2 regions of the Micromonospora sp. NPDC093243 genome follow, and region 2 is predicted to be linked to the other one. Evidence: predicted binding sites of a transcription regulator. Region 2 holds the regulator's gene; the other holds the start of a gene.
What was found. The regulator HrcA, encoded in region 2, represses chaperone genes, less so after heat shock. The targets are predictions, from matches to a motif close to GGTTNGCACNCTCNNNNNGAGNGTGCNAACC.
Positions count from the first base shown of each region.

Region 1: the regulator HrcA is predicted to act here: its motif matches at 2,554-2,584, upstream of groES (co-chaperone GroES).

Region 1 covers NZ_JBIVNT010000004.1:497,830-504,152, reverse strand. The annotation lists gene ACIP9D_RS16060 (sugar ABC transporter substrate-binding protein) at 1-89, opposite strand, end outside; gene ybaK (Cys-tRNA(Pro) deacylase) at 394-873, opposite strand; gene ACIP9D_RS16050 (THUMP-like domain-containing protein) at 884-2,080, opposite strand; gene ACIP9D_RS16045 (helix-turn-helix domain-containing protein) at 2,124-2,381, opposite strand; gene groES (co-chaperone GroES) at 2,719-3,033, shown strand; gene groL (chaperonin GroEL) at 3,104-4,750, shown strand; gene ACIP9D_RS16030 (molybdopterin-dependent oxidoreductase) at 4,876-6,323, shown strand, end outside.
Region 2 covers NZ_JBIVNT010000009.1:55,167-61,489, reverse strand. The annotation lists gene ACIP9D_RS27245 (SDR family oxidoreductase) at 1-424, shown strand, start outside; gene ACIP9D_RS27240 (16S rRNA (uracil(1498)-N(3))-methyltransferase) at 584-1,318, opposite strand; gene dnaJ (molecular chaperone DnaJ) at 1,372-2,517, opposite strand; gene hrcA (heat-inducible transcriptional repressor HrcA) at 2,598-3,620, opposite strand; gene ACIP9D_RS27225 (DUF4870 domain-containing protein) at 3,831-4,469, shown strand; gene hemW (radical SAM family heme chaperone HemW) at 4,507-5,730, opposite strand; gene ACIP9D_RS27215 (enoyl-CoA hydratase-related protein) at 5,749-6,323, shown strand, end outside.

The DNA.
Region 1 (6,323 bases), on a different contig from region 2:
TCGTTACCACCGGAGTCGCCGCCGCAGGCGGCCATGCTGCCGGTGGCCAGGAGGCCCACGGCGGCGAAGGTGAGGAGCCCCTTACGCATGTGCAGGGTCCTTTCGGGGTGGGGGAAGGTGTTTCTTTTGTTGTGCCCGGCAACGTATTCCGGTGCGTGGTTGGGGCACAAGAGTGCCGGGGCGGCGACTTTTGTTGGTGGCGGTAACAATTCAGCAACGCGCTCGTCACTCCCAGGTCACCTCACGAGAAAACGCTCTCCAGTGACCACTGTGGCCACGTAGGAAAGCGCCATTCACACGCGTGATGGCGTGTGATGACAGGCGCTACGGGCCTACGTGGCGAAGGGGTCGCACCAAGCTCCACAGTGGAGGATGGTCGGTGCGGCAGGAGGGTCAGCGGGCGGCGAGCGGGGCGGTCTGCGCGCCGGTCAGCGTGACCAGGTCGGTCGGGGCGAGTTCGAGCTGGAGACCGCGCCGGCCGGCCGAGACGTAGATGGTCGGGAAGTCCAGCGCCGAGGCGTCCAGCACGGTGGGCAGCCGCTTGCGCTGCCCGAGCGGGCTGATCCCGCCCCGCACGTAGCCGGTCGTCCGCTCGGCGACCACCCGGTCCGCGAGCGCGGCCCGCTTGCCGCCGACGGCAGCGGCCAGCGCCTTGAGGTCGAGTTCCCCGGTGACCGGCACGACCGCCACGGTGAGCCCGCCGTCGACCTCGGTGACCAGCGACTTGAACACCCGCTCCGGCGGTACGCCGAGCGCCGCCGCGACCAGCGCGCCGTAGTTCGGCGCGTCCGGGCTCACGTCGTACGGATGGGTGCTGTGCGCGATCTTCCGCTTCGTCAGCAGTGCCGTCGCCGGCGTGCCCTGTCCCGCCACGGTCGACAACCTAGTCCCCGGCCGGCTGGCACACCAGCACGGTGGGCGCGCCGGCGACCCGGGTGAGCACCAGGCTGGCGGCCGCGGCGCCGGCCAGTCGCAGGTCCCGCCGGAGCTGTTCCGGGGTGAGCGCCGAGCCCCGCTTGAGGATCTCGACCCGGCCCACGCCGCGTTCGCGGAGCAGGGCGCGCAGCCGCTTCAGCGAGAACGGCAGCACGTCGGTGATCGCCAGGCAGCGGGTGAACGGGCTCCGCGCCGGGGTGTCCGCGTAGAGGTAGGCGATGGTCGGGTCGGCCAGGGTCGCGCCGAGCCGGTCGGCCAGCTCGGCGACCAGGTGGGCGCGGACCACAGCCCCGTCCGGGTCGTGCAGATATCCCCGGACCGGCCCGACGGCCGCCTCGTCGGCGCCCGAGCCGGTGAGCTGGTCGGCGTCGCCCGGGTGGGCCTCGCGCAGGACCGTGGCCCGGCGGGGGACCTCGGCCAGTCTGCCGCACCAGAGCGCCGCCTCGACCAGGTCGCCGTCGACGCTGACCCACTCGGCCTCGGCGCCGGCCGGGATCAGCCCGTGGTCGAGCCCGGGCGCCACCTTCACCACCGTCCGCGGCACCCGCTCGGCCAGCGCGGTCACGAAGTCCCACGGGGGTGAGTAGGCCTTCGGGTCGAAGATCCGCCGGCCGGTGCCGGTGGCGCGCCGGGCCGGGTCGCAGAAGACCGCGTCGACCCGGGAGACGTCGAAGGCGGTCGCGTCGCCGCACTCCACGCTGACCAGCTCGCCCAGCCCGGCCGCCTCGGCGTTGGCGGCGGCCATCGCGGCGGTCAGCGGGTCGGCCTCCACCGCGTACACCCGGATGCCGGCGCGGGCGGCGGCGAGCGCGTCCGCGCCCAGGCCGCTGCCCAGGTCGGCCAGCGTGCGTACGCCGGCCGCCCGCAGCCGCGCGGCGCGCCGTGCCGCGACCGGGCCGCGGGTCGCCTGCTCCAGCCCGGCCCGGGTGAGGAACATCCCGGCCGCCGCCGGACCGAACTTGCCGGCAGCCCGGCGGCGCAGCTCGGCCTGGGTCAGGGCCGCCGCGGCCAGCCCGGCCGGCACGCCGGCCGACCGCAGGGCGGACGCCGCGGCCAGCGGGTCGCCGCCGGCCACCCGGGCCGCCGCGTCGAGCGCGGCCGCCCCCTCGGCGGTACGCAGGGCGGCGAGCTGTTCCAGGTCCACGCGCACATTGTCCGGGCCGTGCCGGACGGGCCGGACGGTGGTGTCAGTGCGAGGTGGGGGTGGCGGCGACGAAGGCCCGCCAACTGGCCGGCGGGAAGGTGAGCGCCGGCCCGGCCGGGTCCTTGCTGTCGCGGACGGCGAGATAGTCCGGCTTGACCGGGCTCTGCCCCGTCTCGACCGCGCTCACGTACGACGACGAGTAGTTGACCCGCTTGCCCAGCTCCTCCTGGCTGAGCCCGCGTGCCTGGCGTGCCCGGCGTAGCTGTTCGTGCAGGAACGTCAGGGTCGGTATCCGGGACACGCGGCTCCCTTTCCTCGGCATCCGATGCGGGCTGTGCGGAGAGTAGAGAGCCGGTCACCGAGGGGCGAGACGTCTCCGGCGTGTTGCGCGAACCTGTGGCGGAGCTGTGGCGACACGAGGGGCGGTGCGTTGGCACTCTCCTTGACGGAGTGCTAGCCACGGAATAACCTGCGATTAGCACTCTCACCCCGAGGGTGCCAGCTTCCGGGCCACTCGGCCCGGGCGCTGAACGCCAGGCGGACCGGCACCCGCGACGACGGCCCCGCCCGGTGGCATGTGGCAGATGACGCTGGTCGGCTCAGGCCGGCCGGCACAGAAACCAGTACCCCAGGAGGGTATGCCCGTGACTACCGCGACCAAGGTTGCGATCAAGCCGCTCGAGGACCGCATCGTGGTCCAGGCGAATGAGGCTGAGACCACCACGGCGTCGGGCATCGTGATCCCCGACACCGCCAAGGAGAAGCCGCAGGAGGGCACCGTCCTCGCTGTGGGCCCGGGGCGCGTCGACGACAACGGCAACCGGGTTCCGGTTGACGTTCAGGTCGGCGACACCGTCCTCTACTCGAAGTACGGCGGCACCGAGGTCAAGTACGCCGGCGAGGAGTACCTGGTGCTCTCCGCCCGCGACGTCCTCGCGGTCATCGAGAAGTAAGCAACCGATCAGTGTCGTTGCCCCGGTCCGGCTCGCCGGGCCGGGGCAACGGCGCTTCGAAGGGACATTCATGGCGAAGATCCTGAGCTTCTCGGACGACGCCCGGCACCAGCTGGAGCACGGTGTCAACGCCCTCGCGGACGCGGTCAAGGTCACCCTCGGACCGCGCGGGCGCAACGTCGTCCTGGACAAGAAATTCGGTGCGCCGACGATCACCAACGATGGTGTGACCATCGCCAAGGAGATCGAGCTCACCAACCCCTACGAGAACCTCGGCGCGCAGCTGGTCAAGGAGGTGGCGACGAAGACCAACGACGTCGCCGGCGACGGGACCACCACCGCGACCGTGCTGGCCCAGGCGATGGTCCGTGAGGGACTGCGCAACGTGACCGCCGGGGCCAACCCGGCCGGCCTCAAGCGGGGCATCGACGCGGCGGCCGCAAAGGTCTCCGACGCGCTGCTCGGCCGGGCCGTCGAGGTCGCCGACAAGGAGTCGATCGCGCACGTCGCGACGATCTCCGCACAGGACTCCACCATCGGTGAGCTGATCGCCGAGGCGATGGAGCGGGTCGGCCGCGACGGTGTCATCACCGTCGAGGAGGGCTCCACCCTCACCACCGAGCTGGACGTGACCGAGGGTCTCCAGTTCGACAAGGGCTTCATCTCGCCGAACTTCGTCACCGACGTCGAGGGGCAGGAGTCCGTCCTCGAGGACGCGTACATCCTGATCACCACGCAGAAGATCTCCGCGATCGAGGAGCTGCTGCCGCTGCTGGAGAAGGTCCTCCAGAACAGCAAGCCGCTGCTGATCATCGCCGAGGACGTGGAGGGCCAGGCGCTCTCCACGCTGGTGGTCAACTCGATCCGCAAGACCCTCAAGGTCTGCGCGGTCAAGGCCCCGGGCTTCGGCGACCGGCGCAAGGCGATGCTCCAGGACATCGCGATCTCCACCGGCGCCGAGCTGGTCGCCCCGGAGCTGGGCTACAAGCTCGACCAGGTCGGCCTGGAGGTGCTCGGCACCGCCCGGCGCATCGTGGTCGACAAGGAGAACACCACGATCGTCGACGGCGGCGGCCAGAGCGCCGACGTCGCCGACCGGGTGGCCCAGATCCGCAAGGAGATCGAGGCCTCCGACTCCGAGTGGGACCGGGAGAAGCTGGCCGAGCGGCTGGCGAAGCTCTCCGGCGGCATCGCGGTCATCAAGGCGGGCGCGGCGACCGAGGTCGAGATGAAGGAGCGCAAGCACCGCATCGAGGACGCGATCGCGGCGACCAAGGCCGCGGTCGAGGAGGGCACCGTCCCGGGTGGCGGCGCCGCCCTGGCGCAGATCCTCCCGGTGCTCGACGACGACCTCGGCTTCACCGGTGACGAGAAGGTCGGCGTCTCGATCGTGCGCAAGGCGCTGGTCGAGCCGCTGCGCTGGATCGCCCAGAACGCCGGCCACGACGGCTACGTGGTGGTGCAGAAGGTCGCCGGCAAGGAGTGGGGCAACGGCCTCGACGCCGCCGCCGGCGAGTACGTCGACCTGGTCAAGTCCGGCATCCTGGACCCGGTGAAGGTGACCCGCAACGCGGTCACCAACGCCGCCTCCATCGCCGGCCTGCTGCTCACCACCGAGAGCCTCGTGGTGGAGAAGCCGGCCGAGCCGGAGCCGGCCGCCGCCGGTGGCCACGGCCACTCGCACGGCCACGGTCACCAGCACGGCCCGGGCTTCTGACCCACGTCGTACGCCCGGTCGGGGCACACCGTCACTCGGCGGTGTGCCCCGACGCGTTCGTGCCGATGGTTACCGAACGCTGACGTCCCTACCGGCCGGCCCGCTCGATCGGAAACACTGGGCCGATGAGCACCACCACCCCTCGGTTCGCCGCCCTGGCCGGGATCACCTCCGCCGCCGTGGCGATCGGCGTCGCCGAACTCGTCGCCGTCCTCACCGGCCCCCGATCGGCGCCGCTGGTCGCGGTCGGAGGCGTGGTGGTGGACACCGTGCCGGAGCCACTCAAGCAGTTCGCGATCGACCTCTTCGGCCGGTACGACAAGCTCGCCCTGCTGACCGGGACGGCGCTGCTGCTCGCCGCCTTCGCCACGCTGCTCGGCGTGCTCTCGGTACGCCGGCTCGCCGTCGGTCTCGCCGGGATCGCCGGCTTCGCCGCCCTCGGCGTCGCCGCCGCCCTCACCCGGGTCGACGCGGACGCCGCCGACGCGCTGCCCTCGCTGCTCGGCGCCGCGCTCGGGGCGGTCGTGCTGTGGGCCTTCATCGCCGGCCCGCTGGAGCTGGACCCGTGGCCCTGGACCCCGCCCACGCCCGCCCCGGCGGTCCCCGCGCCGGCGACGGCGGCCGTGGGCGCCGCGCCGCCGCCGGCCGCAGGGGCGCCGCTGGAGGTCACCGATCCGGGATCCCGGCGGCGGTTCCTGACCGGGACCGGGGCGCTGCTCGGCGCGGCGGCCGTGACCGGCCTCGGCGGGCACTGGCTGGCCGGCCGGCGCGGCGTGTCGGCCGCCCGGCAGGCGGTGGTGCTGCCCGCCCCGGCGTCGCCCGCCCCCGCGCTACCCGCCGGGGCGGATCTCTCGCTGACCCAGCTCGCGCCCTACGTCACCTCGAACGCCGGCTTCTACCGGATCGACACCGCCCTGGTGGTGCCGCAGGTCGACCCGGAGACCTGGCAGCTGCGCATCCACGGCCGGGTCCGCCGCCCGCTCACGATCAGCTTCGCCGAGCTGCTGGCCCGCCCGATGGTGGAGCGGTACGTGACGCTCGCCTGCGTCTCCAACGAGGTCGGCGGAGACCTGATCGGCAACGCCCGCTGGTTGGGCGTACCGATCCGGGACCTGCTCGACGAGGTCGAGCCGGAGGAGGGCGCGGACCAGGTGGTCGGCCGCTCGGTCGACGGCTGGACCTGCGGCACCCCGACGGCGGCGCTGCGCGACGGGCGGGACGCGCTGCTGGCGGTGGGGATGAACGGCGAGCCGTTGCCGATCGAGCACGGCTTCCCGGTCCGGATGGTGGTGCCCGGCCTCTACGGCTACGTGTCGGCCTGCAAGTGGGTGACCGAGCTGGAGCTGACCAGCTTCGCCGACTTCGACGCGTACTGGGTGCCGCGGGGGTGGTCGGCGCAGGGGCCGATCAAGACCCAGTCGCGGATCGACGCGCCCCGGGCGCGCAACCGGCTGACCGCCGGCCGCGTGGTGGTGGCCGGGGTGGCCTGGGCGCAGCAGCGGGGGATCCGGCGGGTCGAGGTCCGCGTCGACGACGGGCCCTGGCAGGACGCGGCGCTGGCCCCCACGGTCTC
Region 2 (6,323 bases):
GGTGCTCGACACCAACCTCTTCGGCGCGGCCAACGCGACCTGGTGCGCCGCCCAGCACATGCGCGAGCGCGGCGGCCGGATCGTCAACGTGTCCTCCCGTGGCGCGTTCCGGGGCGAGCCAGGGAACCCGGCGTACGGGGCGAGCAAGGCCGGGTTGAACGCGCTCGGCCAGTCGTTGGCGGTGGCGCTGGCCCCGTACGGCATCGCGGTGGCCACGGTCGCGCCCGGCTTCGTGGCGACCGACATGACCAACGAGCACCTGAAGGCCGAACGGGGCGCGGCCGTACGGGCGCAGAGCCCGTTCAACCGGGTGGCCCGCCCCGAGGAGATCGCCGCCGCGGTGCACTGGCTCGCCTCCCCCGAGGCGGAGTGGGCCTCCGGCACCATCGTCGACCTGAACGGCGCCTCCTACCTCCGCACCTAACCCCGCCCCCACCCCACCCCCCCCCGGCCGATCATGCAGTTGTGGTGCCCGGTAACTGGCATTACGCCCCTTTGGTGAGGCACCACAACTGCATGATCGCCGCGGAGGGCGGGGGGTGCGGGGGGTGCGGGGGGTGCGGGGGCGCAGGGGGCGGGTGGGTTACCAGCGGAGTAGGCGGGTGGCGAGAACGCTGAGGGCGGCCACGCCGGCGGTGGAGGTGCGCAGCACCGACTCGCCGAGGCGGACCGGGCGGGCGCCGGCCTCGGCGAAGGCGTCCAGCTCGGCCGGGGCGACGCCGCCCTCGGGGCCGACCACCAGCACGATCTCGCCGGCGTCCGGCAGGTCGGCGGTGGTGAGGCGCCCGTCGGCCTCCTCGTGCAGCACGAACGCGGCGGCGGCCCCGGCGATCCGGCGGGCCACCTGGACGGTCGACTCGTCCGGCGCGCCGGCCACCACCGGAAGCCAGGGCCGGCGGGCCTGCTTGGCCGCCTCGCGGGAGGTCGCGACCCACTTCTCCCGGGCCCGTACCCCCCGGTCGCCGCGCCACTGGGCCACCGAGCGGGACGCCGCCCAGGGCACGATCTCGTCCACCCCGACCTCGGTCATCGCCTGCACGGCCAGCTCGCCCCGGTCGCCCTTGGCGATGCCCTGCACCACCACCAACCGTGGAACGGCCGCGTCGGCGTACCCCCGGGAGGTGATGTCGAGTTCCAGGCTGCCCCGGCCGACGGCGGTGACCACGGCGGTCGCCGTGCCACCCCGGCCGTCGGCGAGCAGCAGCTCCTCGCCCACCCGCAGCCGTTGCACGGTGGCCGCGTGGTGCCCCTCGGGCCCGCCGAGGGTCAGCGAGTCGGCGGCGGGCAGCGGATCGACCAGGAAGAGCGGCGCGGACACGATCAACAGGCTAGCCGCCCCGGACCGGCCGGGGCGGCTGACCCGGCTACGACTCAGGCGTGGCCGTTGAACGCGTCCCGCATCCGGGAGAAGAAGCCGCCCTGCTTGGTCAGCTCGGCGACCTCCTCGCCCCGGGTCTTGGCGAAGTCGCGCAGCATCTTCTCCTGATCGGCGTCGAGCTTGGTGGGGGTACGCACGTCGAGGTGCACGTAGAGGTCGCCCCGGCCGGTGCCGCGCAGGTGTGGCACCCCGCGGGCGCGCAGCCGCAGCGTGCTGCCCGGCTGGGTGCCGGACTTGACGTCGACGGTCTCCTCGCTGTCCAGCGTCTTGATGGTCAGCCGGGTGCCGAGGGCCGCCGCCGTCATCGGCACGGTCACCCGGCAGTGCAGGTCGTCGCCCTTGCGCGAGTAGACGTCGTGCGGCCGCTCGTGGATCTCGACGTAGAGGTCGCCGGCGGTGCCGCCGCCGGGGCCGACCTCACCCTGCTGGGCCAGCCGGATCCGCATGCCGTCCTCGACCCCGGCCGGGATCTTGACGGTCAGCGAGCGGCGGGTACGCACCCGCCCGTCACCGGCGCACGTCGGGCACGGGTGCGGGATCGTGGTGCCGTAGCCCTGGCAGACGGTGCACGGCCGGGCGGAGACCACCTGGCCGAGGAAGGTGCGCTGCACGGACTGCACCTCGCCGCGACCACCGCAGGCCTCACAGGTGGCCAGGTGGGTGCCGGCGGCGGTGCCGGCGCCGGAGCAGGTGGTGCAGAGCACGGCGGTGTCGACGGTGATCGGCGCCTCGACGCCGAACGCGGTCTCGTGCAGGTCGAGCTCCAGCCGCAGGATCGCGTCGGCGCCCGGCCGGGTGCGCGGCCGCGGCCCGCGGGCGCCGCCCGCGGCCCCGCCGAAGAACGCGTCCATGATGTCCTGGAACCCGACGAACGGGCCGGCCCCGCCGGGACCGCCCGGGCCGCCGGCGCCCCCGCCGCCCGGGGCGAGCGGGTCACCGCCCAGGTCGACGATCTGCCGTTTCCGGTCGTCCGAGAGGACCTCGTACGCGGCGTTGATGTCCTTGAACTTCTCCTGAGCCTCCGGATCCGGATTGACGTCCGGGTGGAACTGGCGCGCCAGCTTGCGGTAGGCGCGCTTGATCTCGTCGTCGGAGGCTTCCCGGCTCACACCGAGAATGCCGTAGTAGTCCCTGGCCACTGCGTTCCGTGTCCTCATGTTCGTCTCGCGTTGCGTTGCGCCGGTCGGCGGCCGGAGCCGGCCGTCGGCGCCCTGACTGGTCAGTTCTGGGCCAGCAGCTCGCCCACGTAGCGTGCCACGGCGCGCACCGTGGCGATGGTCCCGGGGTAGTCCATCCGGGTGGGCCCCAGCACCCCCAGGCCGCCCACGATGGTGGCGCCCGGGCCGTAGCCGGTGCTGACCACCGAGGCGGCGCGGAGGTTGTCGAACTCGTTCTCGTCGCCGATCAGCACCCGGGTCGTGCTCGGCTCCGTCTCGCCGATGAGCTTGAGCAGCACGACCTCCTCCTCCAGCGCCTCGAGGATCGGCCGCAGCGAGCCCTGGAAGTCGAGCAGGCCGCCCCGGGTCAGGTTGGCGGTGCCGGCCAGCGCGAGCCGCTCCTCGTGCCGCTCGACCAGCGTCTCCAGCAGCACGGTGGAGAGGGTGGTCATCGCCGGGCGCAGCTCGGTCGGCACCTCGTCGACCAGCGCCTGCACCAGCGGCGGTGTGTCGGAGAGCCGGGTGCCGGCCAGCTTCTCGTTGACCAACCGGCGCAGGTCGGTGACGTCGTCGGCGGGGATCGGCGCGGGCATCTCCACCAGCCGCTGCTCGACCCGTCCGGTGTCGGCGATCATGACCAGCATCAGTCGGGTGGTGGAGATCGGCACCAGTTCCAGGTGCCGGACCGACGACCGGGCCAGGCTCGGGTACTGCACGACGGCGACCTGCCGGGTCAACTGGGCCAGCAGCCGGACCGTACGATGCACCACGTCGTCGAGGTCGACCGCGCCGACCAGGAAGCGCTCGATCGCCCGGCGCTCGGCCGGGCTGAGCGGCTTGACCCGGGACAGCCGGTCGACGAAGAGCCGGTAGCCGCGGTCGGTGGGCACCCGGCCGGCGCTGGTGTGCGGCTGCCGGATGTAGCCCTCTTCCTCGAGCACGGCCATGTCGTTGCGGACCGTCGCGGGCGAGACCCCGAGCTGGTGTCGCTCGACCAGCGCGCGGCTGCCGACCGGCTCCTGCGTGGCGACGTAGTCCTCGACGATGGCGCGGAGCACGGCGAGCTTGCGGTCGTCGAGACCCATTCCCCCCACCTCCTACGCGCCTCGGCCGGCGGCACTGTGCACCGCCGGCGGCTCTCCTGGCACTCGACTGTAGCGAGTGCCAGTCTACGTCGGCAGGCCCGCCAGCGCGATGATCAACGACGGACCGCGGGTGCGGCCCTGCCCACGTCCCGCCGATCCGGACGACAGCGCTCTGGTGCGGCGTTGCCGGCTGCCCCTACCGTGACGTTCATGACTGAACCACCTCGCCCTCCCGGCGCCGGGGAGCCCGGCGGCAACCCGCCGGAGCCGAACCCGCCGTACGCAGCTCCCGGCCCGTCCGCAGCGGACGAGCCGCCCACCGCACCACTGTCCGGGGCCCCGGGCCCGGGCGGCTATCCCCCGCCCGGCGGCTATCCGCCACCCGGCGGTGACCTGCCACCGTCAGGCGGCTACCCACCCCCAGGTGGGCCCCCGGGCGGCTACCCGCCCCCGGGCGTCGGCTATCCGACCGGCGGGGCCTACGGCGCTCCCGGCGGCGGGTTCGCCAACAACGAGGACAAGACCTGGACGCTCGTCGCGCACTTCGGCGGGGCGGCCGGGATGTTCCTCAGCGGCGGCGTGCTCGGCTGGATCGCCCCGCTGGTGGCGATGCTGGCCCGGGGCAACCAGTCCCCGACGGTCCGGGCGCACGCCGTGGCGGCGCTCAACTTCCAGCTGATCTGGTCGATCGTCGGCGTGATCGGCTGGGTGCTCTCCTGCATCCTCATCGGTTTCATCGGCGTCGCCGCGGCGGTCATCCTCGGCACGGTCTTCGGCATCCTCGCCGGGATCAAGGCCAACGAGGGCCAGCTCTACCGCTACCCGATGTCGGCGAGCTTCATCAAGTGATCCCGGCCGGCCGCTCCCCCGGCCGGTCGGGCACCGCTCACGGCAGCAGGTCGCGGACGACGGCGTCGGCCAGCAGCCGGCCCCGCAGGGTGAGCACGGCCCGACCGGCCGCGTACGGTCCGGCGTCCAGCAGGCCGTCGGCCAGCGCCCGCGCGGCGGCGGCCCGGCCGGCGGCGTCCAGCACCTCCAGCGGCAGCCCGGAGGCGAGCCGCAGCCGCAGCATGACGTCCTCCATGTGCGCCTCGTCGGACGTGAGCACCTCCCGGGCCAGGCCGGGGGACGTCCCGGCGGCGAGCCGCTGGGCGTACGCCCCGGGGTGCTTCACGTTCCACCAGCGCACTCCGCCGACGTGGCTGTGCGCCCCCGGCCCGAGCCCCCACCAGTCGGCGCCGGCCCAGTAGAGCAGGTTGTGCCGGCACCGGGCGGCCGGCGTCCGGGCCCAGTTGGAGACCTCGTACCAGGAGAAGCCGGCCGCGCCGAGCGCCGCCTCCGCCGCCAGGTAGCGGTCGGCCGCCACGTCGTCGCTCGGGTACGGCAGCTCGCCACGGCGCATCCGGGCGGCGAGCCTGGTGCCGTCCTCCACGATCAGGGCGTACGCGCTGACGTGGTCGACACCGGCGGCGACCACCTGCTCGAGCGAGCGGGCGAAGTCCTCGGCGCTCTCCCCCGGCGTGCCGTAGATCAGGTCCAGGTTGACGTGGTCGAACCCGGCGTCGCGCGCCTCCAGGGCGGCGGCGGTGGCCCGACCCGCGCTGTGCTTGCGGTCCAGGATCGCCAGCACCCCCGGCGCGGCGGACTGCATGCCCAGGGAGATCCGGGTGTAGCCCGCCGCCCGCAGCGTCTTGAGCGACTCTGGCGTGACCGACTCCGGGTTGGCCTCGGTGGTCACCTCGACGTCGGCGGCCAGCCCCCAGGTGCGGTCGATCGCGTCGAGGATCCGGGCCAGGTCGTCGGCGGGGAGCAGGGTCGGGGTGCCGCCGCCGACGAAGACGGTGTCCACCCGCTTCGGCGGGGCGTCGCCGAGCACCCGGGCGGCGAGCCGCAGCTCGGCGAGCACGGAGTCGGCGTACTCCTCCCGGCTCGCCCCACCGCCCAGCTCGCCGGCGGTGTAGGTGTTGAAGTCGCAGTAGCCGCAGCGGCTGGCGCAGAAGGGCACGTGCACGTACACGCCGAAACCCCGCGCGCCGACGTCGGCGGTCGCGGTGGAGGGTAGCGATCCGTCGACGGGGACGGTCTCGCCTTCTGGAAGCACGCCGGGCATGAGCACTAGTGTGCCCGCATGACCTCTCCCGACGCGCTGGTGCGGGTCGCCACGGCTCGCGGGGTGACCACCCTCACCCTGGACAGCCCGCACAACCGCAACGCGCTCTCCACCCCGCTGATGACGCAGCTGCTCGCCGGGCTGGCCGCCGCTGTCGCCGACGACGGCGTCCGGATGGTGGTGCTCGACCACACCGGCCCGGTCTTCTGCTCCGGCGCGGACCTGAAGGAGACCGCCGCCGCGTACGCCAGCGGGACGGTGCCGGCCGGGAAGCTCGGCGACGTCCTCGCCGCGGTCTGGGAGTGCCCCAAGCCCGTACTCGCCCGGGTCGCCGGGCCGGCCCGGGCCGGCGGGCTGGGTCTGATCGCGGCGGCGGACCTGGCGGTCTGCGCCGAGGAGGCGACCTTCGCCTTCACCGAGGTGCGGATCGGCGTGATCCCGGCGGTGATCTCGGCGACCGTGCTGCCCCGGCTGCACCCGCGGGCGGCGGCCGAGCTCTACCTGACCGGCGACACCTTCGACGGCCGGCGGGCCGCCGAGATCGGGCTGGTCACCGCGGCGGTGCCCGCCGACGGGCTGGACGCGGCGGTGGA